4 regions of the Allobosea rubneri genome follow, and region 4 is predicted to be linked to each of the others. Evidence: predicted binding sites of a transcription regulator. Region 4 holds the regulator's gene; each other region holds the start of a gene.
The links. Region 4 encodes PhoB, which activates phosphate uptake and scavenging genes when phosphate is short. Its sites were predicted from a motif close to TGTCATNNANCTGTCAT; they were not measured.
Positions count from the first base shown of each region.

Region 1: the regulator PhoB is predicted to act here: its motif matches at 2,163-2,179, upstream of RKE40_RS07730 (PhoX family protein).
Region 2: the regulator PhoB is predicted to act here: its motif matches at 3,108-3,124, upstream of ugpB (sn-glycerol-3-phosphate ABC transporter substrate-binding protein UgpB).
Region 3: the regulator PhoB is predicted to act here: its motif matches at 3,450-3,466, upstream of RKE40_RS00435 (esterase-like activity of phytase family protein).

Region 1 covers NZ_JAWDID010000008.1:80,534-88,389, forward strand. The annotation lists gene RKE40_RS07720 (YebC/PmpR family DNA-binding transcriptional regulator) at 1-576, opposite strand, end outside; gene RKE40_RS07725 (globin-coupled sensor protein) at 790-2,139, shown strand; gene RKE40_RS07730 (PhoX family protein) at 2,241-4,247, shown strand; gene RKE40_RS07735 (YciI family protein) at 4,268-4,555, opposite strand; gene RKE40_RS07740 (TetR/AcrR family transcriptional regulator) at 4,580-5,170, opposite strand; gene fba (class II fructose-bisphosphate aldolase) at 5,363-6,445, opposite strand; gene RKE40_RS07750 (hypothetical protein) at 6,540-6,785, opposite strand; gene RKE40_RS07755 (phosphoglycerate kinase) at 6,872-7,856, opposite strand, start outside.
Region 2 covers NZ_JAWDID010000032.1:44,954-52,809, reverse strand. The annotation lists gene ligD (DNA ligase D) at 1-512, shown strand, start outside; gene RKE40_RS19255 (winged helix-turn-helix transcriptional regulator) at 513-884, opposite strand; gene RKE40_RS19250 (NAD(P)-dependent oxidoreductase) at 1,001-1,612, shown strand; gene RKE40_RS19245 (fumarylacetoacetate hydrolase family protein) at 1,829-3,007, opposite strand; gene ugpB (sn-glycerol-3-phosphate ABC transporter substrate-binding protein UgpB) at 3,217-4,533, shown strand; gene ugpA (sn-glycerol-3-phosphate ABC transporter permease UgpA) at 4,594-5,475, shown strand; gene RKE40_RS19230 (creatininase family protein) at 5,615-6,373, shown strand; gene ugpE (sn-glycerol-3-phosphate ABC transporter permease UgpE) at 6,373-7,221, shown strand; gene RKE40_RS19220 (sn-glycerol-3-phosphate import ATP-binding protein UgpC) at 7,229-7,856, shown strand, end outside.
Region 3 covers NZ_JAWDID010000001.1:88,607-96,462, forward strand. The annotation lists gene RKE40_RS00430 (potassium transporter Kup) at 1-932, opposite strand, end outside; gene RKE40_RS00435 (esterase-like activity of phytase family protein) at 1,187-3,388, opposite strand; gene RKE40_RS00440 (hypothetical protein) at 3,529-3,951, opposite strand; gene RKE40_RS00445 (helix-turn-helix domain-containing protein) at 4,087-4,896, shown strand; gene RKE40_RS00450 (CsbD family protein) at 5,009-5,200, shown strand; gene dnaJ (molecular chaperone DnaJ) at 5,287-6,417, opposite strand; gene dnaK (molecular chaperone DnaK) at 6,548-7,856, opposite strand, start outside.
Region 4 covers NZ_JAWDID010000068.1:13,391-21,246, forward strand. The annotation lists gene pstS (phosphate ABC transporter substrate-binding protein PstS) at 8-1,033, shown strand; gene pstC (phosphate ABC transporter permease subunit PstC) at 1,111-2,079, shown strand; gene pstA (phosphate ABC transporter permease PstA) at 2,093-2,998, shown strand; gene pstB (phosphate ABC transporter ATP-binding protein PstB) at 3,023-3,829, shown strand; gene phoU (phosphate signaling complex protein PhoU) at 3,871-4,593, shown strand; gene phoB (phosphate regulon transcriptional regulator PhoB) at 4,623-5,321, shown strand; gene RKE40_RS26290 (YnfA family protein) at 5,326-5,646, opposite strand; gene RKE40_RS26295 (NUDIX hydrolase) at 5,643-6,074, opposite strand; gene RKE40_RS26300 (GcrA family cell cycle regulator) at 6,146-6,694, opposite strand; gene RKE40_RS26305 (aspartate aminotransferase family protein) at 7,235-7,856, shown strand, end outside.

The DNA of each region.
Region 1 (7,856 bases), on a different contig from region 4:
TGCGCCGAGGGCGGCTTCCAGGGCCTTGGAGACCTCGTTGAGCGCATCGAAGGCGCACAGGATGGTGTGGCCGTTCTCGTCGCTGATGACGTCGTCGGCACCGGCCTCGATCGCCGCCTCCATCACCTTGTCGGCATCGCCGGCTTCGGCGGGGTAGCTGATCTCGCCGACCCGGTTGAACATGAACGAGACCGAGTTGCTCTCGCCCATCGCTCCGCCGGACTTGGTGAAGTAGGAGCGCACCGCCGAGGCCGTGCGGTTGCGGTTGTCGGTCAGCGCCTCGACGATGACGGCCGCGCCGCCCGGGCCGTAGCCCTCGTAGCGGACCTCGTCATAGTTCTCGCCTTCGCCGCCGATCGCCTTCTTGATCGCGCGCTCGATATTGTCCTTCGGCATGTTCTCCGCGCGCGCCGCCAGCACGGCCATGCGCAGGCGCGGGTTCATGTTCGGATCGGGCATGCCCATCTTGGCGGCGACGGTGATTTCACGGGCCAGCTTCGAGAACAGCTTGGAACGCACCGCGTCCTGCTTGCCCTTGCGGTGCATGATGTTCTTGAACTGGGAATGCCCGGCCATGGCTTGGTCGCCTCCGCTCTGATCGTTGCGGCAGCCCGGCGCCGCGCGCAGGGGCGGGTTATAGTCAGCCGGATCGGCAGGAAGCAAGCGCGCAACACTGCTTTTTCGCGTTGGCTCACTGCCTTTCGCGCGCGCTTAAGCCTTTGTTTTCGAACTCCTCGCAATGTCCTCGCGAACCTGTCAGCCCATCGCCGAGATCCCAAGAAGTTGCGTATGAGCAACGCCATCGCCCAGCACGACGCGCGTCTGCGCACCTTCCGTATCGACGAATACGACCTTGCCTTGCTGCACGGCCAGCGTGACTTCGCACGGGAGCGCATGCCCGGGCTGCTGCAAGGGCTGCACGACCGTTTCGAAGCTTGGCCCGAGATCCACCGCGCGATGCAGCAGCCGGAGGTCCATGCGCTGCGGCTGGCCCATTGGATCAGGCTGGTCTCGGGCGAGCTCGACGACGACTTCCTGGCATCCGCACGTACGCTCGCCACCGCCTTCCATGACCATGGCGTTCCCGTCCATGGCGTCGCCATCTGCCATGCCATCGTCGGCAATGCGATCGGCGCCGAACTCGGACTGCAGCGCGACGGCCTCGGCCGCCTGCGCTTCTGGCAACGCAAGGAGCTCAACCGGCGTATCGCCCTGCGCGCCGCGCTGCTGAAGGCCATCCAGTTCGACCTGGAACTGCTGCTCGAGACCTACACGCTCGTGCAGAAGCAGAGCCGCGAGACGTCCCAGACTGAGATCGCCGCGTTCGAGGTTACGGTCCGCGACGTCGTCGCTTCGGTCGCCGGCAGCGCCCGTGTGATCGAGACGCTTGCCCGGACCATGAACGACACCGTGCAGGAGACCGGAATGCAGGCCCTCGCAGCAGCCAGCGCCTCCGATGCGGCCTCGGAGAATGTCCGCAACGTCGCCAACGCTGCCGAGGAGCTTTCGATCTCGCTCCGGCACATCGCGGCGGAGGTCACCGGCGCCACGACCAAGACCCATGACGCCAGCGCCGCGGCGCAGACGACCGAGGTCATCGTCAAGAGTCTGGCGCAGTCGGCCGAAACCATCGGCTCGATCGTCGACCTGATCCGCGACATCGCCGAGCAGACCAACCTGCTCGCCCTCAACGCCACCATCGAGGCCGCCCGCGCTGGCGAGGCCGGCCGCGGCTTCGCCGTCGTCGCTCAGGAGGTCAAGCTGCTCTCCGAGCGCACCGGCAAGGCGACCGACGAGATCGCCGCCCAGGTTCCAACGATGCGGGCCCATAGCCGCGAGGCCATCCTTGCCATCGAGAGCATCGCCGGCTTCGTCTCCGGCATGGACCAGACGACCCTGACCATCGCGAGCACCATCGAGCAGCAGCGCGCCGCGACCGAGGAGATCGCCCGCAGCGTCAGCTTTGCCGCGCAGGGAACCCAGGAGGTCGCCCATACCATCGGCGCGGTCAACGAATCGGCCCAGGCGGCCGGCGCCAGCGTCGGCGATGTGCTCGGCGTCGCGCAGTCGCTGACCCGCCAGGCCGAGGGACTGGCCGATGCCTTCGAGAACCTGACGCGTCGCAGCCGCGCAGCCTGAGCTTCGGCTCCAGCACCTCGCGGCGTCACCTGCCTGTCAACCGCTCCGGCTAGCTTGCAACCGTTCCAATCGGAAGCAAGCTTAGGGCATGGAGAGCGGTGATGGGCGACGATACCCAATATGAATCGACCTTCGGCGCGAGCTTGCTCGAGCACGAGGACGCCGCCCCGCAGAACCCGACCGACAACCCGACGATGGGTGAGCTGATCGGCCAGCGCTTCTCGCGGCGCGGCTTGCTCAAGGGCGCGCTCGCCGTCTCCGCGATCTCGGCGACGGTCGAGACCGCGGCGCTGGCGACTGCCGAACGGGCGGAAGCGCGCGGCACCGAAGGCTCGGCCTTCGCCTTCAAGGAGGTCGAGGCCGGCGTCGACGCCGACCATCATGTCGCCGAGGGTTACGACGCCGATGTCCTGCTGCGTTGGGGCGACCCGCTCTTTCCCGACGCGCCGCAGTTCGACCCCACCAAACAGACGCCTGAGGCCCAGGCCAGGCAGTTCGGCTACAACAACGACTTCGTCGGCTACCTGCCCCTGCCCGGCGCGGCTGACCCGTCCGCGCATGGCGTGCTCTTCGTCAATCACGAATACACCAACCCGCATCTGATGTTCCCCGGCGTCGTCGAGATCAAGGACGGCAAGCCGGTGATGAAGAACGCGACCAAGGAGCGCTACGCGATCGAGGCGATGGCCCATGGCGCGACCGTCGCCGAGATCCGCCGGACCGACGGAAAATGGGCGCTGGTCAAGGATTCAAAGCTGAACCGCCGGATCACGGTGGCGACCGAGATGCAGCTTTCCGGCCCCGTCGCCGGCACTGAGCGCGTCCGGACCAAGGCCGACGCCTCGGGCCGCAAGGTTTTCGGCACGCTCAACAACTGCGCGGGCGCGATGACGCCCTGGGGCACCTTCGTCTCCGGCGAGGAGAATTTCCACGGCTATTTCTCCGGCAAGCTGCCGGAAGGCCATCGCGAGGAGGCCAATTACAAGCGCCTCGCCATCCCCTCCTCACCCTATGCCTGGGGCCGTTTCGAAGAGCGCTTCGACCTCGCCAGCGAGCCCAACGAAGCCAACCGCTTCGGCTGGATCGTCGAGGTCGACCCCTTCGACCCGAACTCGGTGCCGAAGAAGCGCACCGCGCTCGGCCGCTTCAAGCATGAGGGCGCCGACAACATCGTCGCCAAGGACGGCCGCGTCGTCGCCTATCTCGGCGACGATGAGCGCTTCGACTATGTCTACAAGTTCGTCACCGCCGGCCGCTTCGACCCCGCGAACCGCGCCGCCAACATGGACCTGCTCGATTCCGGCACGCTCCATGTCGCGAAGTTCACGGCCGACGGCACGCTCGAATGGCTGCCGCTGGTCTTCGGTGAGGGGCCGCTCACCACGGCCAACGGCTTCACCAGCCAGGCCGACGTGCTGATCGAGACCCGCCGCGCCGGCGACCTGCTCGGCGCCACCAAGATGGACCGGCCGGAGGACATCACGCCCGACGGCGTCAACGGCCGCGTCTATGTGATGCTGACCAACAATACCAGCCGCAAGGACGACCAGGTCGACGCCGCCAATCCGCGCGCCAAGAACGCCTTCGGGCACATCATCGAGATCATCGAGGATGGCGGCGACTTCACTGCGACCAGGGGCAAATGGGAAGTGCTGCTGAAATGCGGCGATCCTTCCATCGCCGCGGTCGGAGCGAGCTTCTCGACCGAGACCACGAAGAATGGCTGGTTCGGCATGCCCGACAATGCCGTGGTCGACTCGGGCGGACGGCTTTGGGTCGCGACCGACGGCAACGGCCCCAAGGAAACCGGCCGCACCGACGGGCTTTGGGCGGTCGATACGAAGGGCGCGGCACGCCGCACCTCAAAACTGTTCTACCGCGTGCCGCACGGCGCCGAGCTCTGCGGCCCCTGCTTCACGCCCGACGACACCACCGCCTTCGTCGCGGTCCAGCACCCCGGCGACGACGGCCCGGACTGGCCGGAATTCGGCCGCCGTTCCTATTACGAGGACCTCTCGACCCGCTGGCCGGACTTCAAGCCGGACATGCCGGTGCGCCCCTCGGTGGTGGCGATCACCCGCAAGGGCGGCGGCAAGATCGGCGTCTGATCCTGCCGGCGCCTTGCCGGTCAGTTCAGCAGGAAGGCGAGCCGGTCATCGGCTCGTCCGGCAGCGATCTCGAGGACATCGGCGCTGACGACATCCTCGGCGACGAAGGGGTCCTCGCGCAGGCGCGCATCGAGTTCTTCGCGTGACAGCTTGTGCGCGAGAACCATGCCGCCGCCTCCCGACTTCAGGCTGCCCGTCAGCAGGAAGACGCCATCATCGAAGCCGCGCCTGATCCAGTCGTTATGGGCCGGCATCAGGGCCGCAGCACGAGACTTGTTGGCGGAGAAGCGGAGCGCGACGACGAACATAGGGCTTCCTTTCCGGCAAATTGATCAGGTTGATGAAGCGGCGTTTTCGCGCGGTTCGAGCGCTTTCAGCCAGGCCGACATCTCCTCGACCTCCCGCTGGATGAAGGCCTCGTCGCGAAAGGCGGCGGCCAGGGTCGCTACGCCCTGACTGCGCATCAGCACATGCATCGCCAGCCTGTCCGCTTCGGCCGCACAGCCGAGCGCCGCGAACTGCGAGGCGAGCCAGTCCCGGAACAGGGTGAATATCTCGGCCGCGTGCTGCTGAGCGTCATGGTCGAGCTTCGCAAGCTCGTTGCAGAGCGTGCCGACCGGGCAGCCATGGCGCATGATCTTGGCGCGGTTGGCAGTCAACATGCCGATGAAGCAGCGGATGCGCTCGCGCGGCGTCCCGGCCTCACGCTGCCAGTGCTCCAGCATGCCCCGCGTCCGATCCAGCCGCAGCACGATCACGGCCGCGAGGATCTCGTCCTTCGTTCTGAAATGATAATAGAAATTCCCGCGGGAAATGCCGACGGCCGCCGCGATGTCGGCAAAGGCGGTCGCCTCGTAGCCGCGCTCATAGAAGAGCTGGTCGGCCGCGTCGACGATCTGCTGCCTCGTGGCGGCTGCCCTCACCCGGCCCTCCCCGCTATCCCTGTGGACCGTCAAACCTATTAGGTCATCTGTCCTAAACCTTGTTTAGGACAGATGACCTAGATGGTCAAGACGCAGGCGCCCGCCAAAGCAAAAACGCCGCCGGGAAACCCGGCGGCGCTGGAGATGGGGTCTGCTGCGGCAATGCGGCAGCCGAAGGGCTTGCAGATGAGCTCAGGCCGCCTTCTTGGCGCCGAAGGTCGGGTCGAGCTCGCCCTTGGCGTAGCGCTTGGCCATGTCGGCCAGCGTGATGACGCGCTTGATCTTCGAGGCCTGGCCGGCGGTGTTGAACTCTTCCAGGCGCTGCTTGCAGAGCTTGGTCATCGCTTCCATGGCCGGCTTCAGATACTTGCGCGGATCGAACTCGCCGGGGTTCTCGGACAGGATCTTGCGGATCTGCCCGGTCATCGCCATCCGGTTGTCGGTGTCGATGTTGATCTTGCGCACGCCGTGCTTGATGCCGCGCTGGATCTCCTCGACCGGGACGCCCCAGGTCTGGGGCATCTTGCCGCCATACTGGTTGATGATGTCCTGCAGGTCCTGCGGCACCGAGGACGAGCCGTGCATGACGAGATGCATGTTCGGCAGCTTCTTGTGGATCTCCTCGATGACGTGCATCGCGAGGATCGCGCCGTCGGGCTTGCGAGTGAACTTGTAGGCGCCGTGCGAGGTGCCCATGGCGATGGCCAGCGCATCGACCTTGGTCTCGGCGACGAACTTCACCGCCTCGTCCGGATTGGTCAGGAGCTGGTCGTGGGAGAGCTTGCCCTCGAAGCCGTGGCCGTCCTCCTTCTCGCCCTCGCCGGACTCCAGCGAGCCAAGCACGCCGAGCTCGCCCTCGACGGAGATACCGCCGAGATGGGACATCTCGGTCACCGTCCTGGTCACGCCGACATTGTAGTCCCAGTCGCCCGGTGTCTTGCCGTCGGCCTTGAGCGATCCGTCCATCATCACCGAGGTGAAGCCGGCCTGGATCGCGGTCATGCAGGTTGCGGGCTCGTTGCCGTGGTCCAGATGCACGCAGACCGGGATATGCGGATAGATCTCGGTGACGGCGTCCATCATGTGCTTGAGCATGATGTCGTTGGCGTAGGAGCGCGCCCCGCGCGAGGCCTGGATGATCACCGGAGCGTCGGTGGCGTCCGCAGCCGCCATGATCGCCAGCGCCTGCTCCATGTTGTTGATGTTGAAGGCCGGAACGCCGTAGTCGTTCTCGGCGGCATGGTCGAGCAATTGGCGAAGCGTAATACGGGCCACGATGATCCTCCGGTTGGACTCTGCTTTATCCGGAGGGTTTAGAATCGAACTGTGGCGGACGCAAAGCGAAAGCCGCCGAAAGCGTGAATCCCGCTCAGCGACCGCGTGCTTCGAGCGCCGCGACGCGCTCCTCGACAGCCGCAAGCTCCTCGGCGAAGTTGCCGGTGATCGACTTCGCCATGACGAGCAGGCCAGCCGTATCCCTACGCTGCTTGCGGACGAGATCCCCGAGATCATCAAAGCGCTTGTCGACAGCGTCGAAGCGCCTGTCGTGCTCGGAGAGCTGCGCCTGAATCTTCTTCAGGATCTCGAACATTGCGGTCTGAACATTCTCGCTCATCGCATCGTGGCTCCGACGAAACCGTCACGCCGTAACGAGAACATAGCATAAACATTACGCTACGCAACCGCAGGCTGCGCCGCCGCTCAGCCCTGCCGCAGCGCCTCGACGCCCGGCAGGGCCTTGCCTTCCATCCATTCGAGGAAGGCGCCGCCCGCCGTCGAGACATAGGTCAGGTCGTCGGCCACGCCGGCATGGTTCATTGCCGCGACCGTATCGCCGCCGCCGGCGACCGCGACGAGCCGGTTGGTCCGGGCGCGCTCGGCCACCGCCTTGGCGACCGTCACCGTCGCCGTGTCGAAGGGCGGCAATTCGAAAGCGCCGAACGGGCCGTTCCAGACCACGGTCTTGACCTTGTCGAGCCGCAGCACGACCTCGGCGACGCTGAGCGGGCCGGCATCGAGGATCATCTCGTCATCGGCGACCTCGCCGATCGAGACGACGCGGTGGCCGGGGTTGGCCTTGAACTCGCGCGCCACCAGCGCATCGACCGGCAGAACGATCTCGCAACCCGCCGCCTTGGCCTTCTCCTCAATCTCGCGGGCGGTCGCGACGAGATCGTGCTCGCAGAGCGACTTGCCGACATTGACGCCGCGCGCCGCCAGGAAGGTGTTGGCCATGCCGCCACCGATGACCAGCACATCGACCTTCTTGACGAGATTGCCGAGCAGCTCGAGCTTGGTCGAGACCTTGGCGCCGCCGACGATCGCCATCACCGGCCGGGCCGGGCTGTCGAGGCCGGCCGAGAGCGCCTCGAGCTCGGCCTGCATGGTGCGGCCGGCATAGGCCGGCAGCACATGCGCCAGACCTTCGGTCGAAGCGTGCGCGCGGTGCGCCGCCGAGAAGGCGTCGTTGACGTAGAGATCGCCATTGGCGGCGAGCGCCTTGACGAACTCCGGATCGTTCTTCTCGTCACCGGCGTGGAAGCGGGTGTTCTCGAGCAGCAGTACCTCGCCGTTCTTGGCCGCCGCGACCTCCTTGGAGACATCCTCGCCGATGCAGTCCCCGACGAAGATGACCGGCTGGCCGAGCGCATGGGCGAGCGCCGGAACGACCTGCCTGAGGCTGTTC
Region 2 (7,856 bases), on a different contig from region 4:
TCGAGACCCCGGATCAGGTGATTTTCGACCTCGACCCGGACAAGGGCGTGCCCATCGAACGGGTGCGCGACGCGGCGCTGACGGTCCGCAATCGCCTTGATGAACTCGGCTTCGAAAGCTTCCTCAAGACCTCCGGCGGCAAGGGCTTTCATGTCGTCATGCCGCTGAAGCCGAAGTCCGGCTGGGACGAGATCAAGACGTTCGCGCGCGACTTCGCCAAGGCGATGGAGCAGGCCGAGCCGAAGCTCTACACCGCGACCTTGTCGAAGCAGGCGCGGCGCGGCCGCATCTTCGTCGACTATCTGCGCAATGGCCGCGGCGCGACTGCGATCGCCCCGTTCTCGACCCGCGCCCGTCCCGGTGCTGCCGTCGCCATGCCGGTCGCCTGGGAGATGCTGGAGAAGGAGCTTGCGCCAGATGCCTTCAAGGCGTCGACGATCATCGAGAACGGGCCGCCCGAGGACGCCTGGACGGGCTTCTTCAGCCCGAAACGCGCCCTGAAGGGCCGCTGATCAGGCGGCGAGCTCGCCGCGATCATAGCGCCGCTGTGCCTCCTCGACCTCGCCGATATGCTCCTCCGCCCATTGCGTCAGCGCCTGCACGGTGCCGGCGAGCGTCCGCCCGAGCGGCGTCAGCGCATATTCGACGGTGACCGGCACCGTCGGAAAGGCGCGGCGCGAGATCAAACCGTCGCGTTCCAGGCTCTTCAGCGTCTGCGACAGCATTTTCTGCGAGATGCTGTCGATCCGCCGGCGCAGTTCGTTGAAGCGCAGCGTCTCCTGCTCGAGCAGGATCAGGATCAGCACCGCCCATTTGTCGCCGATCCGGTCGAGCACGCGCCGGGTCGGGCATTGGGCGTTGAACGGGTCGGGGCGCTGCAGCATGGCGGTTTCCGGCAGGTGACCTTGTGCGGCGAAAGTGCCTTCTTGAGTGAAAATCGCACAGGCGCCATCTGGTGTCTATCGGGATGCAGGTTCCCAATGGATACCAGGAGATCGACATGAATATCGCTTTGATCGGCGCAACCGGCTTCATCGGCTCGCGCCTGCTCACCGAACTGACACGCCGAGGCCATAAGGTCACCGCCATCGTCCGCAATCCCGAGAAGGTTCCGGCCGGCGCCGGCATCAGCGCCCGCAAGGGCGATGTCTTCGACCGCGACGGCCTTTCCGCCCTCCTCGCCGGCCATGATGCGGTGATCAGTGCGGTGCATTTTTCGGCGAGCGATGCTGCGACGCTGCTGGCGGCCGTCAAGCAGTCCGGCGTGACGCGCTATCTCGTGGTCGGCGGTGCCGGGAGCCTCGAAGTCGCGCCCGGCGTGAAGCTGTTCGACACCAAGGAGTTCCCGGCAATCTATCTCGACGAAGCCAGGAAGGGCGGTGCCTTCCTCGACCTGCTGAAGGCCGAGACGGCGCTCGACTGGACCTTCCTCTCGCCTTCGGCGCTGATCCAGCCCGGTGAGCGCACCGGGAAATTCCGCCTCGGCAAGGATCAGCTCCTCGTCGACGCGAACGGCAACAGCGCGATCTCGGCCGAGGATTATGCGATCGCGCTGGTCGACGAGCTGGAAAAGCCGGCGCATTCGCGCCAGCGCTTCACCGTCGGCTACTGAGCGCAGCTCTGGTCTCGGTCGGGGCTTATCGGAGCTGATCGAAGCGGCCGGGTCGTCCCGGGTGACCCATCGGGTCCGACCTCCGGTCGGCCCGACGGCAGTCTCCGGGAGACCCGGGATCCATGCCGGAACGGTTCAGGAATGGATCCCGGATCGGCGCCGCTGAAGCGACTTGTCCGGGATGTCTCGCTTCTTCCGAGAGCGACCCCTCTCGACTCAGAGCAGCCCGCGCTTGGCGAGGCTGCGCATCAGATGCGAGGCGCCGAAGCGCCAGGGCTCGCACTCGTCGGTGCGGCGCATCCGGTTGATCAGCGCGCCGAGCTCGGGCGCGGCGATGGTGACGACGTCGCCGTATTTATGGGTGAAGCCGCCGCCCGGCGCGTCGCGATCCTGGATCGGCGCGAACATCGTGCCGAGATAGAGCGCCGCGCCGTCAGGATAGTGGTGGTGCGGGTTGAGCATCTGCGCGGCGAGGTCGGCCGGGTCGCGGCTGATCTTGGCGATCGAGGACGAGCCTTCGAGCTTGAAGCCGTCCTCGCCCTCGACGGTCAGGGTCACCGTCGTCTTGCGGACATGGTCGAGCGAGAAGCCGGCATCGAAGAAGCGGATGAACGGGCCAATCGTCGCCGCCGCGTTGTTGTCCTTGGCCTTGCCGAGCAGCAGGGCCGAGCGGCCCTCGACATCCCGCAGATTGACGTCGTTGCCGAGGCTGGCGCCGACGATCCGGCCGTCCGAGGCGACGATCAGCACGATCTCGGGCTCGGGATTGTTCCAGGTCGAGGTCGGATGCAGCCCGGCATCGGCGCCGGTGCCGACCGCCGAAAGCGGCTGGCCCTTGGTGAAGATTTCGGCATCGGGGCCGATGCCGACTTCGAGATACTGGCTCCAGGCGTTCTGGGCGATCAGCACCTCCTTCAGGCGCATCGCCTCGGCCGAGCCGGGCTTCAGCTTGGAGAGGTCGTCGCCGATCAGCTTGCCGATCTCGGTGCGGATCGCCGCCGCGGCGGCCGGGTTGCCGCGCGCCTTCTCCTCGATCACGCGCTCCAGCATCGAGATCGCGAAGGTGACGCCGGCGGCCTTGACCGCCTGCAGATCGACCGGCGTCAGCAGCCAGGGCTTGCTCGTGTCCCGGCCCTCGGCCGGCGTGTTGGCGAGGATCTCGGCGAGGCTGCCGACGCGCTCGCCCTTCGCCGCGGCGAGCGCCGCCGCCGGATCCTTGCTCTCGCAGAGATCGCGCATCGTTGCGAAGGCCGAGCTGATATCGACGAGGTCGTCGCCGCGTAGGACGACGACGGAGGGGCCGCCGAGCTCAGGGCGCCAGACACGTCCGGCCAGGGCGGCGCGGGCGGCATCGGCCGGCAGGGTGTTGGCGGGCGTGAGCGAGAGCGTCGGCATCGTGATCGGGTCCATTCGGGCAGGCTTTCAGGCCGGGCAGAACAGCCGCTTCCGCAGGATTGTGCAAGTGCCCGGCGCTGCTTCCATCGCAAGGGGGCAATGTCATCGTTTTGTCATTGAAACGTCGCCCCGGCTTCATGCTAGCTTGCGCACCAACGACAAGAGCCGCCTGCTTCCTTTGCAGGGCGGGAAGGGAGAATGCCATGACCGTGAAACTGACGACGCTTGCTTCGGTGGCTGCCTTCGCGATGGCCGCGGCCTCGCCGGCCCTGGCCCAGACCGAGATCCAGTGGTGGCACGCGCTGACCGGCGCCAACAACGACGTGGTCGTCAAGCTCGCCGAGGAGTTCAACGCCTCGCAGAAGGACTACAAGGTCGTCGTCGCCTATAAGGGCTCCTATCCCGACACGCTGAACGCCGGCATCGCCGCCTTCCGCGCCGGCAACGCCCCGCACATCCTGCAGGTCTTCGAGGTCGGCACCGGCACGATGATGTCGGCCAAGGGCGCCGTGAAGCCCGTGCACGAGCTGATGAAGGACGCCGGCGAGGCCTTCGATCCCAAGGCCTATCTGCCGGCGATCACCGGCTATTACTCGACCCCGAAGGGCGAGATGCTCTCCATGCCGTTCAACTCGTCGAGCATGGTGATGTGGTACAACAAGGACGCCTTCAAGAAGGCGGGCCTCAACCCCGACGCGCCGCCCAAGACCTGGCCGGAAGTCTTCGAGGCCGGCAAGAAGCTCAAGGCCGCCGGCTTCGACAAGTGCGGCTTCACCAATGCCTGGGCGACCTGGGCGAACATCGAGCAGTTCGGCGCCTGGCACAACATCCCGCTCTCGACCAAGGTCAACGGCATGGAGGGCTTCGATGCCGTCTTGACCTTCAACAAGGACCCGATGTTCCTGAAGCACTGGACCAATCTGGTCGAGCTGCAGAAGGACAAGACCTACGATTATTCCGGCCGCACCAACACCGGCGAGGGCCGTTTCACTTCGGGCGAGTGCCCGATCATGCTGACCTCCTCGGGCTTCTTCGGCAACGTCAAGGCGAACGCCAAGTTCGACTGGGCCAACGCGCCGATGCCGTATTATCCGGAGGCCGCCGGCGCCCCGCAGAACTCGATCATCGGCGGCGCCTCGCTCTGGGTGATGGGCGGCAAGAAGGCTGATGAATACAAGGGCGTCGCCAAGTTCTTCACCTTCCTGTCGAATGTCGACCGCCAGGTGAAGCTGCACACCGAGTCCGGTTATCTGCCGATCACCAAGGCCGCCTATGAGAAGGTCAAGGCTTCGGGCTTCTACAAGGACAAGCCCTATCTCGAGACACCGATCCTCGAGCTCAACAACAAGGAGCCGACCGACAACTCGAAGGGCCTGCGCTATGGCAGCCTCGTCCAGATCCGCGATATCTGGTCCGAGGAGCTGGAGGCGGCGCTGAACGGCCAGAAGTCGCCGCAGGCGGCGCTCGATGCCGCGGCTGAGCGTGGCAACCAGATGCTGCGCCAGTTCGAGCGCACGGCCAAGTAAGGCCGCTGACCGGAGGCCGGGACGCCCGTCCCGGCCTTCTTCTTCCTGCCAGGGCGGCCGATGCAGAAATACGCGCACTTCAAGGGCCTGACGATCCCGCTGCTTCTGCTCTTGCCGCAGCTCGCGATCACGCTCGTCTTCTTCTACTGGCCGGCGAGCCAGGCGGTCTGGCAGAGCTTCCTACTGCAGGACGCCTTCGGCATTTCGACCGAATTCGTCTGGTTCGAGAATTATCGCCAGCTCTTCTCCAGCCCGGAGTACTACAAGGCGCTGGTCAACACCGCGATCTTCTCGGTCTTCGTCGCGGCGCTCTCGCTGTCGATTGCCTTGCTCTTTGCGGTGATGGCCGACCGGGCGATCCGCGGCGCCGAGATCTACAAGACGCTTCTGATCTGGCCTTATGCAGTCGCGCCCGCCATTGCCGGCGTGCTCTGGATCTTCATGTTCGATCCTTCGCTCGGCATGCTGGCGCGCGGCCTGCGCAGCCTCGGCATCGCCTGGAATCCCAAGCTCGACGGCACCGACGCGATGACGCTGGTGATCATGGCGGCGACCTGGAAGCAGATCAGCTACAATTTCCTGTTCTTCCTCGCCGGCCTGCAGTCGATCCCGAAGAGCGTGATCGAGGCGGCAGTGATCGACGGGGCCCGGCCGATGCGCCGCTTCTGGACGATCATCTTCCCGCTGCTTTCGCCGACGACCTTCTTCCTGCTGGTCGTCAACCTCGTCTACGTCTTCTTCGACACCTTCGGCATCATCGACACCGTGACCGGCGGCGGGCCCTCGGGCGCCACCACCACCCTGGTCTACAAGGTCTTCTCCGACGGCAAGGGCGGCTCCGATCTCGGCGGCTCGGCGGCGCAGTCGGTCGTGCTGCTGATCATGGTGATCGCCATGACCGCCTTCCAGTTCCGCTTCATCGAGCGCAAGGTGAACTACTGATGGCCTCCGAGCTCACCCTCCCGTCATGGTCGGGCTTGTCCCGACCATCCACGCCTTTTGTGGTCGAAGGCCGTGTTCAAGACGTGGATGCTCGCCACAAGGGCGAGCATGACGGCTGGACGAGCGGAGGCGCGCGCTGATGGCGTCCGTGCTCTGGCAGGAACTCACCGCCGAGGAATTGCGGGCCAAGGCGGCGAACGATGCCGTCGTCGTGCTCCCCGTCGCCTCGATGGAGCAGCATGGGCCGCATCTCGCCGTCGGCGTCGACACCGTGCTCTGCGGCGCCGTCTGCAAGCTCGCGGCCGAGCGCGCCGCGGATCTCGAGGTCGTGGTGGCGCCGACGCTCTGGTGCGGCATGGCCGAGCACCACATGGCCTTCGGCGGCACCTTCACCTTCGACATCCCGACCTATCGCGCCGTGCTGCTCTCGCTGCTGAAGAGCCTGGAGCGGCATGGCTTCCACCGCGTCGTCATCGTCAACGGCCATGGCGGCAACATCGCCGCGCTCTCGGCCTTCCTGCCGGATTTCGCCCGCGAGACCTCGCTCTCGATCCGGGCGACGACCTATTTCCTGCTGGCGCAGCAGGAGATGGCGCCGTTCATGGAAGACCAGACCAGCGTGATGCACGCCTGCGAGGTCGAAAGCGCGATGATGATGGCGATTGCGCCCGATCTCGTCCGCAACGACCGGCTGCCCGAGGCCTTCGGCATGCGCGACGCCGACCCGGCGGCGCTGATGCGCCCGACAGTGGCGCGCTATCGGCCCTTCCGCGAGATGACCGAGACCGGCGTGATCGGCGATGCCCGCAAGGCAACGCCCGAGAAGGGCCGCGCCTTCCTGGATGCGGCGGCGGACGCGCTGGCGCGTCTGCTGCGCGAGCGTGGAGACCATGCCTGATGGTCGAGGACCGCCGCCTGGGCGATGCGATCGCCTATACGATCCTGACGATCGGCGTGCTGATCGTCGCCTTCCCGGTCTGGCTGACCTTCGTCGCCTCGACCTGGGACAACGCCACCATCATCAACGGGCAGTTGCCGCTCTATCCCGGCCCGCATTTCTTCGAGAACTACTACCGCATCCTCTTCGTCGGCACCTCCGGAACGACCCGTGAGCCGGTGATCGGGATGATGTTCAACTCCTTCGTGATGGCGATGACGATCGCGCTGGGCAAGATCTTCATCTCCGTGCTCTCGGCCTATGCGATCGTCTATTACCGCTTCCCGTTCCGGATGGCGGCCTTCTGGATCATCTTCGTCACGCTGATGCTGCCCGTCGAGGTCCGCATCTTCCCGACCTTCAAGGTCGTCTCCGATCTGCGCATGCTCGACAGCTATCAGGGCCTCGCCGTGCCGCTGATCGCCTCGGCGACCGGCACGCTGCTGTTCCGGCAGTTCTTCATGACCATCCCCGACGAACTCCTCGAAGCCTCGAAGATCGATGGCGCCGGTCCGTTCAAGTTCTTCAAGGACACGGTCTGGCCGCTCTCGCTCACCACCATTGCGGCGCTGTTCGTCATCCAGTTCATCTATGGCTGGAACCAGTATCTCTGGCCGCTTCTGGTCACCACCAAGGATTCGATGCAGACCATCGTCATCGGCATCCGCAAGATGATCGTCACCTCCGACGCCCTGACCGAATGGCAGCTCGCCATGGCCACCGCCATGCTGGCCATGCTGCCCCCGGTCTTCGTCGTCATCGCCATGCAGAGGCTCTTCGTGAAGGGCCTCGTGGAAACCGAGAAGTAAGCCGCCAATGGCTCAGGTCACGCTCAGCAACGTTAAGAAGGTCTATGCCGGCGGCGTCGAGGCGGTGAAGGGCGTCTCCTTCGACATCCCCGATGGCGGCTTCTGCGTCCTCGTCGGCCCCTCCGGCTGCGGCAAGTCGACCCTTCTGCGCATGGTCGCCGGGCTGGAGACGATCTCGGCCGGTGAGGTCGCGATCGGCGAGCGCGTCGTCAACCAGGTCGAGCCGGCGGACCGCGACATCGCCATGGTCTTCCAGAACTACGCGCTCTATCCGCATATGAGCGTCTACGACAACATGGCCTATGGCCTGCGCAATCGCGGCACGCCCAAGGACGAGATCGAGAAGCGCGTCGCCGAGGCGGCCCGCATCCTCGCCATCGAGCCCTTCCTGCAGCGCCGGCCGCGCCAGCTCTCCGGCGGCCAGCGCCAGCGCGTCGCCATGGGCCGCGCCATCGTGCGCAAGCCGCAGGTCTTCCTGTTCGACGAGCCGCTCTCCAATCTCGATGCCAAGCTCCGCGTCCAGATGCGCGTCGAGATCAAGAAGCTGCAGCGGGCGCTGGGCGTCACCTCGATCTACGTCACCCATGACCAGGTCGAGGCGATGACGCTCTCCGACAAGCTCGTCGTGATGAATG
Region 3 (7,856 bases), on a different contig from region 4:
AGTTGCACGGCCTGCCGGGTCAGCGAGAAGGCGCCGGTGATCACCGCTTGCGAGGCGATGACGGCGGCCGCCGTCGCGAAGAACACCATGGGATAGTGCGCCCAGTCCGGGGCGAGCTGATAGAACGGGTTGGCGATCGCCTCGGGATGGCTCAGCAGCAGGCCGCCCTGACCGAAATAATTGAGCATCAGCGCCGGTAGCACGACGACAAACCAGGCGATGCGGATCGGCACCGGGCCGAAATGGCCCATATCCGCATACATCGCCTCGCCGCCGGTCACGGCCAGGAAGGTGGCGCCCAGCACGACGAAGCCGATGATCGGGGCGGTGTGGGTGATGAAGTAGAGCGCGTTGAACGGGTTGATCGCAGCCAGGATGTCCGGCGCCATCAGGATGCCCCGGATGCCGAGCAGCGCGAGGGCGATGAACCAGAGCAGCATGATCGGCCCGAACAGCTTGCCGATGAAGCCGGTGCCCTTGCTCTGCACGAGGAAGACGCCGATCAGGATCATCGCGGTCAGCGGAACGATGGCCGGCGCCAGGAACGGCGCATCGACCTTGAGGCCTTCGATCGCGCTCAGCACGGAAATCGCCGGCGTGATGGCGCCGTCGCCATAGAGCAGAGCGGCGCCGACGAGGCCGACCACCAGCACATAGGCCCGTGCCGAGCCCGGCTTGGCATGGCGCGCCTTGAGCAGGGCCAGCATCGCCATGATGCCGCCTTCGCCGCGATTGTCGGCGCGCATGATCAGCAGCGAATATTTGAGCGAGATGACCAGGATCAACGCCCACAGGATCATCGAGACGCAACCGACGACGGCGGCCGGCTGCAAGGCCCCGCCGGCGCTCGCGGCACGGGCGGCCTCCTTGAGCGCATAGAGCGGGCTGGTGCCGATATCGCCGTAGACGACGCCGAGGGCGCCGAGCGTCAGGGCAGGGACGGAGCCATGCTGCTCACCATGAGACGGCGAGCTGCTCTGTGACAGAACCCCTTGGGTCATGCGCCACTCTCCCGCTTTTGTAGGAGTAGCGCATGCGCCGGTCGCGACAGCAAGATGCCTGTCGGCTGATGCTCCTTCCAGCAAGGCGAGCCGTCATTCCCGCCGCAGCGAACCCGCGTAGCGCCGGGATGACGAGGTCGCTTGATGCAGCTGGAGATCGAGCCCGCCAGCCTTGTCTTGCAGGCCTACTTTCCGAGCTTGCCGAAGGCGAAGAACTGGGTCTCGCCGGAGGAATCGTCGACGCCGTCATTGTCGGTGACGACGAAGAGGTTGCCCTCCTTGTCGAGCGTCATGCCCTCGACCTTGTCGAGCCCATAGCCGCCGAGCTTCATCAGCTCCGGCGTCAGATCGCGCAGCAGCTTTTTCTCGACGGTCGGAATATCGGCGGCACCCAGCGGAGCCGGCTTCAGGCCTTTCACGGAGAAGGTCGCCAGCGTCTTCACCGCTTTGGCCCCGAACTGGTTGTCGCGCTCGATCACGGCAAAGGTTTCGTCGCCGAGATAAGTCAGTTCCGAGAGGCCCATCCAGGCGCCAGCCGCCGGCGCGCTCAGCGGATAATGCAGCACGCCCCAGCTCTTGTCGGCCGGCTTGTAGCGCAGGATCTTGGTCTTGCCCTTGGGATCATCCTTCCATTCGCGCTGCACGGCGAGCCAAACCGTTTCGTCCGCGCCCGTGCCGGTGACGGCAACGCCCTCGAGCCCGAACCGCGACGCCTGGGCCTCGAGTTCCGCCGGCAGGAAAATCTCCTCCTCGATCTGGCCCTTGGCCGAAACGCGCAGGAGGATGTTCTTCGTCGGCTTCTCCTTGTGCTCGGGATTGCCCTCCGAGGCGAGCCAGAAGCCGCCGGCCGGGCGGGTCGCAATGCCCTCGATATCGTAGGCCGCGGGCTTGCCTTCGTTGCTGAGCGTCAGCGCGCCGGTGATCGTCGCCGGCTTGATCGTCGCGTCGATCTCGAGGATGCGCGAGGGCGAGTACGCGCTGTCGGTGACGGCAAATAGTCGACCTGCCAGCTCCGGATGGGCGGCGAGTCCGGACAGCGCCCCCCAGCCGAGCGGGACGCCATCGACGTTAGCCGACTGGATGGTCGGATAGGCGGCCGGCGCCTCGCTGCGCTGATAGATCGTCACCGCCGAACGCGGGCCGCCTTTCTCGCCTAGATCGGCCTCGGAAGCCGAGACGAAGAGATTGCGCTGCGGAAGCGCAAGCAGCCCTTCCGGCGCGATGCCGCCCGGCAGCGCCTGGAGATAGCGCGGCACGCGGCCCGGCCCCTCATCCTTGAAGACGAGCACGAGGGAAGCCCGCTCCAGCCCGACGAAGATCAGCCGGTCATTGCCGTAGGTTCCGACCTCGATGCCCTCGGGCTCGCTGCCCTTGGCCGCCGAACGGCGCTCCGGATAATGCCCGAGCCTGATGGCGATATGGTCGACCAGCGAGCCGGAATCGAACTCGACCGTGCCGTCCTTGCGAAAGATCGTGAAGCCGCGCGAGCCGCCCTTCCAATCGCCCTCATTGGCGGTGACGAAGCGGTCATTGTCGAGCCAGCGCACGGCGTCGGGCTCGCGCGCAACGCCCTTCAGTTCCTCGACAGGGCTGATCTGGCCGTCGCGGGTCTTGTCGATAGCCTTCAGATCGACCGCACCGGCCGGGAAGTGCGCGACAACCTTGCCAGTCCTGGTGTCGACAATGGCGAGATGGTTGTTCTCCTGCAGCGTCACCACGGCGAGCCCGTCCTGGTTGACGTCGACGAATTCCGGCTCTGGATCGGTCGGCTCGACCGCGGCGATGCCGGTGAGCTCGACGACCTGCTTCGACGCGCAATCGGCTTCGCCGTCCTTGAGACCGATCAGGGTGAGGTTACCAGCCGGGAGTTGCGGCAGCGCGCCCTTGTTCAGCTTCTCGTCGCGCTCGTTCTCGATGGCGATGACGAGCTTGCCCTTGTCCTTGCTGAGCGTGATCGAATCCGGCTGACCACCGAGCTCGCAGGTCGCCGTGACCTGCTTCGTCTTGAGGTCGATGGCGGCGAGGTGCCCGGCCGGCTGCTTGAAATTGTCGCCCGAGGTGACCACGGCGGCGAAAGCCCGCTCGCCGAGGATGACGACCGAGGTCGGTTCTCCCTCGACCGGCACGAAGCCGGCAGGCCTTGGCGCGCTGGCCATGGCGATGTCGATCAGGCCGATGCCCTTCTGCTCCGCATCGGTATAGGCGAGCAGCGTGCCGGCCTCGTTGGCGGCGATGATCTCGGCGACGGTTTTCTTCTTGAGATCGCGCCCGGCCGGGAGGTTGTCGGGCACGGAGAAGGTCGCGATGCGGTTGAACGTCGGCTCGGCCATGGCCGTGCCGCCAAGCAGGAGCGTCGCGAGGGCCGCAAGAGCGAGGGGTTTGCGCATCGGGCGGGTCCTGTTCCGCGTGAGCCGGGAAAGCGGCGGACTTTCCGGCTAGTCAGCGCAGACGACAGTTTCGTGACAACGGAAACGACGACGCCCCGCCGCGGCGTCAAGCCGACGGCGGGGCCCCTGCAGCACAGGCATCAGAGCCGGGCGGTACCGGGCTGGATCTCTTCGGCCACCGACTTCTTCAGCCCGATCACCTCAAGCTCCGTGACGACGGCGACGACCGCTGCCTGAGCCAGAACGAAGGCGATACCGAGCATTGTCGGCTGGAACCAGCCCGCGACCAGGATCAGGATGCTGTCGGCAACCCAGAGGATGTTGATGCCGATCACCGCGTAGACGGCCAGGCGCGGCAGGCGCACCCGGCTGGCGAGGAAGGCGAGCGCCGCGGCGCAGGGCAGCAGCACGAGGCCGGCGCCGCGCAGGAACTCGGCCGGGAAGCCGAGCAAGCCGGACAAGGCCCCGGCGCCGAAACTGAGCAGCAGGCCGGTCGCGGCGCAGGCGGCAGCGTCGAGGGCCAGGACATTGCGCAGGAAGCGGGAGGGCTGGATGAAGGCCATGGCTGTTCTCCGGTTTGGCCCCTTGTCTCGAACTGGGCCGTTGCTGATGGAGGCCATGCTGACGGACGACAGGAGGGCCGTCGATTAAGCCGGAGGTAATTGGAAGCCAGATCGCCCGGCGCTAGCTTGCCTGACATGAACAAGCACCAGCAGCCCACGGTCGGGCATCTCATCCGCGACTGGCGCCAGCTCCGCCGGCTCAGCCAGCTCGATCTCGCCCTCGAAGCCGAGATCTCCCAGAAGCATCTCAGCTTCATCGAAAGCGGCCGCTCGGCGCCGAGCCGGGACATGGTCCTGCATCTCGCCGAGAATCTCGGCGTGCCCCTGCGCGAGCGCAATGCGCTGCTGCTCGCCGCCGGCTATGCGCCGGTCTATCTTGAACGCTCGCTCGAGGATCCCAGCCTGCAGGCCGCCCGCAGCGCGATCGACCTCCTGCTGAAGGGGCACGAGCCCTATCCGGCGCTGGCGGTCGACCGGCACTGGACGCTGCTCGCCGCCAATGCCGCCGTGGCGCCGCTGCTCGCCGGCGTGATCGAAGCGGAGCTGCTGCGGCCGCCGGTCAATGTGCTCAGGCTCAGCCTGCATCCCGGCGGCCTCGCACCGGCGATCGTCAACTTCGGCGAATGGCGCGGCCATTTGATCGCCCGGCTGCGCCAGCAGATCCGCGCTACAGCCGACCCGGTGCTCGCCGAACTGCTGACGGAACTGCTGAGCTATCCGACGCCGGAAGCACCCGCGCGCAAGGGGAAGGCCAGCGAGGAGAGCGAGCCGCCGGTCGTCGTGCCGCTGCAGATGCGCTTCGGCGACAGCGTCCTGTCGCTGATCTCGGCGACGACCGTGTTCGGCACGCCGGTCGACGTCACCTTGTCGGAATTGGCGCTGGAGACTTTCTTCCCGGCGGATCAGGCGACGGCGGAAGCGCTGCGGGCGATAGCCGGTTCGTAGCCGACGCGTCGGCGCGCCCAAGCGTCGTTGCGTCCCGGGAACCTTCCTCGCGTCCGGCCGTTCATTGGGCATCGCCGCTGCGGCGGCACGTGTTCAAGTGAGGAAACGACCCATGGGCAGCACCGCCGACAAGATCAAGGGCATGGCCAACGAGGCCGCGGGCAACGTCAAGCAGGCCGCCGGCAAGGCGCTGAACAAGCCCGGGCTGCAGGCCGAAGGCATTGCGCAGGAGCGCAAGGGCGAAGCCCAGCAGGCCGTCGGCAAGGCCAAGGATGCGGTCAAGAAAGTGATCGACAAGGCCTGACCGTAAGGTCCGGTCCCGATCGACAGGGCGGGCACCGAAAGGTGGCCCGCCCTTTTCCGTTCTGGAACCGGATCGGTCGGAGAAGATCAGGCGGCGCCGCCGAGTCCGCCGAGGAAGTCCTTGACCCGGCCGAAGAAGCCGGCGCTTTCCGGATGGGTCGCGCCGGAGCTCTCGCGCTCGAATTCGAGCAGAAGCTCGCGCTGGCGGGCGGTGAGCTTCTGCGGCGTCTCGACCAGGACCTGGATGTAGAGGTCGCCGGAATCGCGCGAGCGCAGTACGCTCATGCCCTTGCCCTTCAGGCGGAACTGTTTGCCGGTCTGCGTTCCCTCGGGGATCTTTACCCTGGCCTTCTCGCCGTTGAGCGTCGGCACCTCGATCTCGCCGCCGAGCGCCGCCGAGGTCAGGCCGATCGGCACGCGGCAGAACAGATCGGCGCCGTCGCGCTGGAAGATGGCGTGCGGCTTGATCGAGAGGAAGATGTAGAGATCGCCCGCAGGACCGCCGCGCAGGCCGGCCTCGCCCTCGCCGGCGAGCCGGATGCGCGTGCCGTCCTCGACACCGGCCGGGATATTGACCGAGAGCGTGCGCTCGCGCGTGACGCGGCCGGAACCGTGGCAGCCATTGCAGGGATCGTCGATGACCTCGCCACGACCGCCGCAGGTCGGGCAGGTGCGTTCGACCGAGAAGAAGCCCTGATTGGCGCGGACCCGGCCATGACCACCGCAGGTCGGGCATTGCCGCGACTTCGAGCCGGTCTTGGCGCCGGTACCGGAGCAGACCTCGCAGACCACGGAAGTCGGCACGCGAATGGTCGCGTTCTTGCCGGTATAGGCCTCTTCCAGGCCGATCTCGAGATTGTAGCGCAGATCGGCGCCGCGTTCGCGGGCATTGGCACCGCGCGGGCCGCTGCGGCCGCGCCCTTCGCCGAAGAAGGATTCGAAGATGTCCGACATGAAGTCGGACATGTCGGCCGGGCCGCCACCGCCGCCCTGCTCGAAGGCCTGATGGCCATAGCGGTCATAGGCGCCGCGCTTCTGCCCGTCGGAAAGGACCTGATAGGCCTCGTTCAATTCCTTGAACTTGGTCTCGGCCGCCTTGTCGCCGGGGTGCCGGTCGGGGTGGCACTGCATGGCGAGCTTGCGAAAGGCGCTTTTCAGCTCCGCATCGCTCGCGGTCTTCTGCACGCCGAGAATTTCGTAATAGTCGCGCTTGGACATCAAACAGCCGCCCTTTCGCCCTCCTGCGCGTCACCGCACAGGAGGGCGAGCTTTTCCTTCAGGGGCCATTCCGCGAATGCAATGGCCGGGTCAAGCCCGGCCATCACATTCCTCAGGATGGCGAACGCGCTCAGGCGCTCTTCTTCTTGTCGCCCTTGTCGTCGCTGACGTCCTTGAAGTCGGCGTCGATGACGTCGTCCTTCTTGGCGTCGGCGTCGTCGGCTGCGCCTTCGGCGGCACCGGCCTCGGCCTGGCTGGCGGCATACATCGCCTCGCCAAGCTTCATCGAAGCCTGCATCAGGTCGGTGGTGCGCGAGGCGATCGCCTCGGCGTCCTCACCGGCCAGCGCCGTCTTCAGCGCGTCGAGCGCGGTCTCGATCGCGGTCTTGTCGGCCGCCGAAACCTTATCGCCATAATCCTTCAGCGACTTCTCGGTCGAGTGCACGAGGCTCTCGGCCTGGTTCTTGGCCTCAACCAGCTCGCGGCGCTTCTTGTCCTCGGCGGCGTTGGACTCGGCATCCTTCACCATCTTCTGGATCTCGGCCTCGGACAGACCGCCGGAAGCCTGGATGCGGATCTGCTGCTCCTTGCTCGTCGCCTTGTCCTTGGCGGTGACCGAGACGATGCCGTTGGCGTCGATGTCGAAGGTCACCTCGATCTGCGGCATGCCGCGCGGGGACGGCGGAATGCCCATCAGGTCGAACTGGCCGAGCATCTTGTTGTCGGCCGCCATTTCGCGCTCGCCCTGGAAGACCCGGATCGTCACCGCCTGTTGATTGTCCTCGGCAGTGGAGAAGACCTGGCTCTTCTTGGTCGGGATCGTGGTGTTGCGGTCGATCAGGCGCGTGAACACGCCGCCCAGCGTCTCGATGCCGAGCGAAAGCGGGGTCACGTCGAGCAGCAGCACGTCCTTGACGTCGCCCTGCAGCACGCCGGCCTGGACCGCGGCGCCGATAGCGACGACCTCGTCCGGGTTGACGCCCTTGTGGGGCTCCTTGCCGAAGAACTGCTTCACGACTTCCTGGACCTTCGGCATGCGGGTCATGCCGCCGACCAGAACGACCTCGTCGATGTCACCGGCGGTGAGGCCGGCATCCTTGAGGGCCTTGCGGCAGGGCTCGATGGTGCGCTGCACGAGATCGTCGACCAGGCTCTCGAACTTGGCGCGCGAGAGCTTGATGGCGAGGTGCTTCGGACCCGAGGCATCGGCCGTGATGTAGGGCAGGTTGATCTCGGTCTGGGCCGTGGTCGAGAGCTCGATCTTGGCCTTTTCGGCGGCTTCCTTCAGGCGCTGGAGAGCGAGCTTGTCCTTCTTCAGGTCGATGCCCTGCTCGCGCTTGAATTCGTCCGCCAGGTACTCGACCAGGCGCATGTCGAAGTCCTCGCCGCCGAGGAAGGTGTCGCCATTGGTCGACTTCACCTCGAAGACGCCGTCGCCG
Region 4 (7,856 bases):
ACATCTCATGCGCAAACTTCTCATTCTCGCGGCCGCGGCTGTCGGGATCTCCGGCGCCGCCCAGGCTGCCGATATCACCGGCGCCGGCGCGACCTTCCCCTTCCCGATCTACGCCAAATGGGCCGAGGCCTATAAGAAGGAGACCAATATCGGTCTCAACTACCAGTCGATCGGCTCGGGTGGCGGCATCCGCCAGATCAAGGCCAAGACGGTCGCCTTCGGCGCCACCGATGCCCCGCTCAAGGGCGAGGACCTGACCAAGGACGGCCTGATCCAGTTCCCGACCGTGATGGGCGGCGTCGTTCCCGCGATCAACGTCCCCGGCATCGAGGCCGGCAAGCTGAAGCTGACCGGCCCGCTGATCGCCGAGATCTATCTCGGCACGATCAAGAAGTGGAACGATCCCAAGATCGCCGCGCTGAACCCCGGCCTGACCCTGCCCGAGGCCAATATCAGCCCGGTCTACCGCTCCGACGGCTCGGGCACGACCTTCGTCTGGACCGATTATCTCTCGCGTGTCTCGCCGGAGTGGAAGTCGAAGATCGGCACCAACACCGCCGTGCAGTGGCCGGTCGGCATCGGCGGCAAGGGCAATGAGGGCGTCTCCGCCTCGGTCAAGCAGGTCGCCAACTCGATCGGCTATGTCGAGTACGCCTACGCCAAGCAGAACAAGCTCGCCCATGCGCTCGTCCAGAACGCCGAGGGCAACTTCCCGGCTCCGGACGACAAGTCCTTCCAGGCTGCCGCCGCCAATGCCAACTGGAACGAGGCTCCCGGCTTCGGCATCTCGCTGAACAACCAGAAGGGCGCGCAGGCCTGGCCGATCACCTCCGCCACCTTCCTGCTGATCCATGCCAAGCCGGAGAAGCCGGAAGAGACCCAGGCGGCGCTGAAGTTCGTCGACTGGGCCTACAAGAGCGGCGACCAGCTGGCGCTCGACCTCGACTACGTGCCGCTGCCGGCGAACGTCAAGGACCAGGTCCGCAACGCCTGGAAGGGCGTCACCGACCCGGCCGGCAAGCCGATCTTCTGATCGCCCTGCGACCACGCTAAAGGAAGGGGCCGGTTCCGGCCCCTTCGACCCGCCTGAAACCGACCGGAGTTTCTTCGATGGCTGCCGTGACTGACCAGATGGCATCGGGATTGCCCGCCATCCGCAGGACCCCGAAAGGCACCTTCGACCTCGTCTTCCGCAATGCCAGCTTCCTGGCGGCGCTGTTCGTGCTGGTCCTGCTCGCCGGGATCATCGGCGCCATGGTGGCCGGCGGCTGGCCGGCCTTCCGCGAATTCGGCTTCAGCTTCCTGACCTCGAGCGTCTGGGACACCCAGAACGATCAGTACGGCGCCTTCCCGGCGATCGTCGGCACCTTGTCGACCGCGCTGATCGCCCTCGTCGTCGGCGTGCCGCTCTCGCTCGGCATCGCCGTCTTCCTGACCCAGCTCGCTCCGCCCTGGTTCAAGCGGCCGGTCTCGACCGCGATCGAGCTGCTCGCCGCCGTGCCCTCGATCATCTACGGCATGTGGGGGCTCTTCGTCTTCGTGCCGCTCTTTGCGGCCTATGTGCAGATCCCGCTCTCGAACATCGTCGAGGGCATGCCGATCGTCGGCACCATCCTGTACTCGCGCTCGCCCTCGGGCCTCGGCATCCTGACCGCCGGCATCATCCTGGCGTTCATGATCATCCCGTTCATCGCCTCGATCACCCGCGACATGCTCGAGCAGATCCCCTCGGTGCTGCGCGAGAGCGCCTACGGCATCGGCGCGACGACCTGGGAGGTCGTCCGCCACGTGCTGGTGCCGCAGGCCGGCGTCTCGATCATCGGCGCGATCATGCTCGGCCTCGGCCGCGCGCTTGGCGAGACCATGGCGGTGACCTTCGTCGTCGGCAACGCCAACCGGCTCTCGGCCTCGGTGATGGACCCCGGCTCGACCATCGCCTCGCGCATCGCCAACGAGTTCAACGAGGCGCTCGGCCTTCAGCTCCACGCGCTGATCGCGCTCGGCTGCATCCTGTTCTTCGTCACCTTCGTCGTCCTCGTCATCGCGCGCATCCTGGTCGCGCGCGTCAAGTCGTTCTGAGGAAGCGCAAGCCATGAACTCGACGCCTCCTTCCGCCTCCGCCGCGCCTGCGATGGTGATGACCCCCGAAGTCCCGTGGGGCCGCGTGCGCCCGGCGCGCCGCAATGCCGACCGGCTGATGAAGATCATCGCCACGGCGTTCACCCTCGTCGCCATCACCGTGCTGTTCTGGATCCTCGGCATGCTGGTGGTGAAGGGCATTGGCGGCCTCTCGGCCGGCACCTTCACGCAGATCACGCCCGGTCCCGGCTCCGAGGGCGGCGGCCTCGCCAACGCCATTGTCGGCTCGGCCGTGCTGACCTTCCTCGGCATCGCGCTGGCGACGCCGATCGGCGTGCTCGCCGGCACCTATCTCGCCGAATACGGCCGCGGCTCGAAGCTCGCCAACCTGATCCGCTTCATCAACGACATCCTGCTCTCGGCGCCCTCGATCCTGATCGGCCTGTTCGTCTACGTCATCCTGGTCGAGCCCTTCCGCGGCTATTCCGGCTGGGCGGGCGGCGTCGCGCTCGGCATCATCGCGATCCCGGTCATCGTGCGCACCACCGAGGACATGCTCCGCCTCGTCCCGGCGCCGCTGCGCGAAGCCGGCTCGGCCCTCGGCGCCCCGCCCTCGGTGGTCATCACCGCGATCACCTGGCGGGCCGCGAAGTCCGGCATGGTCACCGGCATCCTGCTGGCGCTGGCCCGCATTGCCGGCGAGACCGCGCCGCTGCTCTTCACCGCGCTGAACAACAATTTCTGGTTCTCGCCGACGCTGGTCGGCGGCGTCTCCAACCTGCCCGTGACGATCTATCAGTTCGCCTCGGCTCCTTACGAGAACTGGCAGCAGCTCGCCTGGGCCGGTTCGCTGATCATCACCGTCTCGATCCTTTTGCTCTCGCTTATCGCCCGGCGCATCGTGCGCGGCGGCAAGTGAGCACCACGTCCGATCGGAAGGAACATGTCGATGCTCTCGACCCTGGAACTCAGCCCGCAGGTCCTCGACGCCCAGGCGCCGATCCGGATCGCGGTGAAGAACCTCGATTTCTACTATGGCGAGCACAAGGCGCTGAAGAACGTCAATCTCAGCTTCCGTGACCGCCACGTCACCGCGCTGATCGGCCCCTCCGGCTGCGGCAAGTCGACCCTGCTGCGCATCTTCAACCGGATCTACTCGCTCTATCCGGAGCAGCGCGCCACCGGCGAGGTGCTGCTCGACGGCCGCAACGTCATCTCCAACGATGTCGACGTCAACGAGCTGCGCTCGCGCATCGGCATGGTCTTCCAGAAGCCGACGCCCTTCCCGATGTCGATCTACGACAATGTCGCCTTCGGCATCCGCCTCTACGAGAAGCCGCCGAAGTCGGAGCTCGACGACCGCGTCGAGGGTGCGCTGCGCCGCTCCGCTCTCTGGGACGAGGTCAAGGACAAGCTGAAGAGCTCCGGCATGGGCCTCTCCGGCGGCCAGCAGCAGCGCCTCTGCATCGCCCGCACCATCGCCCAGAAGCCCGAGGTCATCCTGTTCGACGAACCGACCTCGGCGCTCGATCCGATCTCGACCGGTAAGATCGAGGATCTGCTGGAGCAGCTGAAGAGCGACTTCACCATCGTCATCGTCACCCACAACATGCAGCAGGCGGCGCGCGTCTCGCAGTACACCGCCTTCATGTATCTCGGCGAGGTCGTCGAGTTCGACGCGACCAACACCATCTTCATGAACCCCAACAAGAAGCAGACGCAGGACTACGTCACCGGCCGCTTTGGCTGACGCCCGCAAGTCCGCTCGCTCCCGCCACAGGATCCGCCCCGATGTCCGATCATATCGTCCGTTCCTATGATGCCGACCTCGAAGGGCTGCGCCGCAGCCTGGCCGAGATGGGCGGCATGTCCGAGCGCATGCTCGGCGATTCCACCGTGGCGCTGGTGCGCCGCGACACCGCGCTGGCGCAGAAGGTGATCACGGCCGACCAGCGGCTCGACAACCTCCAGCGCGATGTCGAGGAAAAGGCGGTGCTGACCATCGCCCGCCGTCAGCCGCTCGCCAACGATCTGCGCGAGCTGATCTCGGCGATCCGCATCGCCGCCGACATCGAGCGCGTCGGCGATCTCGCCAAGAACATCGCCAAGCGCGCCGTCGCGATCTCCGGCCAGTTCTCGCCGCCGCACCGCGCCGTGGTCGGGCTCGAGCATATGAGCCGCCTGGTGCAGGCTCAGCTCAAGGACGTGCTCGACGCCTATGCCGCCAGCAACGAGCAGAAGGCGATGGAGGTCTGGCGCCGCGACGACGAGATCGACGCGCTCTACACCTCGCTCTTCCGCGAGCTCCTGACCTATATGATGGAAGATCCGCGCAACATCACCTTCTGCACGCATCTCCTGTTCTGCGCCAAGAACGTCGAGCGCATCGGCGACCACACCACCAACATCGCCGAGACGATCCATTACCTGATCACCGGCCAGTCGGTGGAGGAGAGCCGTCCCAAGCTCGACACCACCAACATCCTGGTCGACCTGCCCGCAGCCAATGGCTGAGCGGACGGGCGCCTGAGCGGAGGCCGGACATGCCTGCACGCATCCTGATCGTTGAGGACGAAGAGCCGCTGACCCTGCTGCTCCGCTATAATCTCGAAGCCGAGGGCTTCGAGGTCGACAGCGTCGCGCGCGGCGACGACGCCGAGCTGCATCTGCGCGATCATACGCCCGATCTCGTCCTGCTCGACTGGATGTTGCCCGGCCTTTCCGGCATCGAGCTCTGCCGGCGCCTGCGCGCCCGCCGCGACACCGAGCGCGTGCCGATCATCATGCTGACGGCGCGCGGCGAGGAGACCGAGCGGGTGCGCGGCCTCGCCACCGGCGCCGACGATTATGTCGTCAAGCCGTTCTCGCTGCCGGAGCTGATCGCCCGCATCCAGGCGCTGCTGCGCCGGGTCAAGCCCGGCCATGTCGTCGGCATGCTGACCGCCGGCGATCTCGAGCTCGATCGGACGACGCGGCGGGTGCGCCGCGGCGGCGCCGAGCTGCATCTCGGCCCGACCGAGTTCCGCCTGCTCGAATTCCTGATGCAGGCCCCGGGCCGGGTCTATTCGCGGGCCCAGCTGCTCGACGCCGTCTGGGGGCGCGACGTCTATATCGACGAGCGCACCGTCGACGTGCATGTCGGGCGCCTGCGCAAGGCGATCACCCCCGACGACGCCAAGGACCCGCTGCGCACCGTGCGCGGTGCCGGCTACGCCTTCGACGAGACCTTCGCCCGCGGCTGAGGCTTCAGCGCGGCGCGGCGACAATCACCGCCGCGCCCGCGAGACACAGCACCGCCCCAGCCAGATCGAAGCGATCCGGCGGGACCTTCTCGACCAGCCACATCCAACCCAGTGACGCGACGATGTAGATCCCGCCATAGGCGGCAAAGGCGCGCCCGGCGGCGGCGCTGTCGATCAGCGTCAGGAGCCAGGCGAAGAGCGCCAGGGCGAGGAGCCCCGGCAACAGCCACCAGGCCGATTTGCCGAGCTTGAGCCAGGCCCAGAACGAGAAGCAGCCGGCGATTTCGGCCAAGGCGGCGCCGAGATAGATCGCGAAACCGGTCATGGCGCTTCGGCCAGCCGGGCAAAGACCGGGCGGTAGGCTTCAGAGGCCAGCGGCGACAGAGCGCGGGCATCGGCGAAGGCGAACCAGCGGATCTCGCTATGCTCGTCATTGGCGATAGCCGGATCGCCGCCATCCCAGCCTGTGACGCTGAACAGATGCCACAGGGCCGGCGAGACGCCGTCGCTCTCCGTCGTCTCGATCGTGGTGAAGTGCGCGAATGTGGTCGGCGTGATGCCGATCTCCTCCTGCAATTCGCGGATCAGGGCCTGATCGGCCGTTTCGCCGGGCTCGACATGCCCGCCGATCGTGTCCCAGCAGGATGGCCGGTTCCGGCGATGCGATGCCCTCAGCCCGAGCAGTACGCGTCCGCCCCGGATCGGCAGGGCGCAGGCATATTCGACAGGGCCCGCGGTTTCGTCGGTGCGCATCGGCGTCTCTCCCACCAATAGAAAAGCCGGCCCGAAGGCCGGCTTTGATGGCTCGATCGGTTCCTGCCGGATCAGGCGCGCACCTTGCGGTCGCGGCGCCGATCCGTTGCCGGCTGGTAGGCGATGCGGGCGTGATAGCCGCAATAGGGCATGCCGGTCAGCGAGCGGCCGCCGCAGAAGCGGAACTCAGGCGAGGTCGGGTCGCCCATCGGCCAGCGGCACATATACTCGCGCAGGTCCATGATGGTGACGCGCTCGGAGAACGGGATCACCACCTCCTCGGCGGGCGCCGGGACGTGCTCGGCTTCCGGCTCCGCCTCGATCTCCGGGACGAATTGCGGGGCGAGCGCGGTGTTGCCGCGGGTCATGCCGCCACCGCCCGCAGCCGGGCTGGCCATCGGATGCGCCGGCGGACGGGTGGCGGGCTTGCGCGGGCGCGGCGCGGCCGAGCCGGGATTCTTGGCGCGGCCCGAAAGGCCGAGACGGTGGACCTTGCCGATGACAGCATTGCGGGTGACGTTGCCGAGTTCGCCGGCGATCTGGCTGGCGCTCAGCCCGTCATTCCAGAGCTTCTTGAGCAGTTCGACGCGTTCGTCGGTCCAGGCTCCAGCTTCGCTCATCGATTTCACCTGTCTTCGTCATGCCTTGCCGATAGCGGGCGAGGCATAGGGAAAGATCATGGCGGAATCCGATATCGGCAGCGTCCGTCGGAGAACGGAAACCGCTACGCTCGGAACTGACGATACTGGAGACGCCGCACGAGATGTCGTATCTGACAAAGGGGACCATACAAGATGGCTTGACTCGCCCACAAGAGTCGTCGAATCGGAAATCGGCTTTTCCCCAGACAAACCTTCGATCCCGCAGCCGGGTGAGTCTATTTGGCAACGCTGCGGCGCCCGGCCGGAATTGACAGTGCCGGACCGCTTTTGCATAGTCTTCTCAATGCGGCCGCCCTTGGGGCGGCGCTTATGTTTTGAGCGATCCGGACTTTCGAGCGATGCGGCTGACGGCGCGACGAGAAAACGGGAAAGGCCTGCGACGATAACGTCGCCGCGGGGTCGCATCGTGCTGGCAGATTGCCGCCGGGCCCCGAACTACCGCTTCACACCCCGGCGCCCAGCGCTTTCCGTTAAGTTCCGTCGCGAGGACCTCGCTCCATGAGCTCCGCTTCCGTTTCCGCCAATTCCTCTGTTCTGCTGCCGACCTATGCGCGCGCACCTGTCGCCTTCGAGCGCGGCGAAGGCGCCTGGGCGATCACTGCCGACGGCCAGCGCTATCTCGATTTCGGCGCCGGCATCGCCGTCAATGCGCTCGGCCACGCCCATCCGCATCTGGTCAAGGCGCTGACCGAGCAGGCCCAGCGCATCTGGCACACCTCCAACCTGTACAGCATGCCGGATGGCGAGAAGCTCGCCCGCCGGCTCTGCGAGGCGACCTTCGCCGAACGCGTCTTCTTCACCAATTCGGGCGCCGAGGCGAACGAGTGCGCGATCAAGATGGCGCGCAAATATCATGCGGCGCAGGGCCACCCCGAGCGCTACCGCATCGTCACCTTCGAAGGCGCCTTCCATGGCCGCACGCTGGCGACCATCGCCGCCGGCGGTCAGCAGAAGTACATCGACGGCTTCGGCCCCAAGGTCGACGGCTTCGACCAGGTGCCCTTCGATGACGAGAAGGCGCTGCGGGCCGCGATCACGCCGGAGACGGCCGCGCTGATGATCGAGCCGATCCAGGGCGAGGGCGGCCTGCGCTCGGTGCCGATGCGCTTCCTCAAGCTGC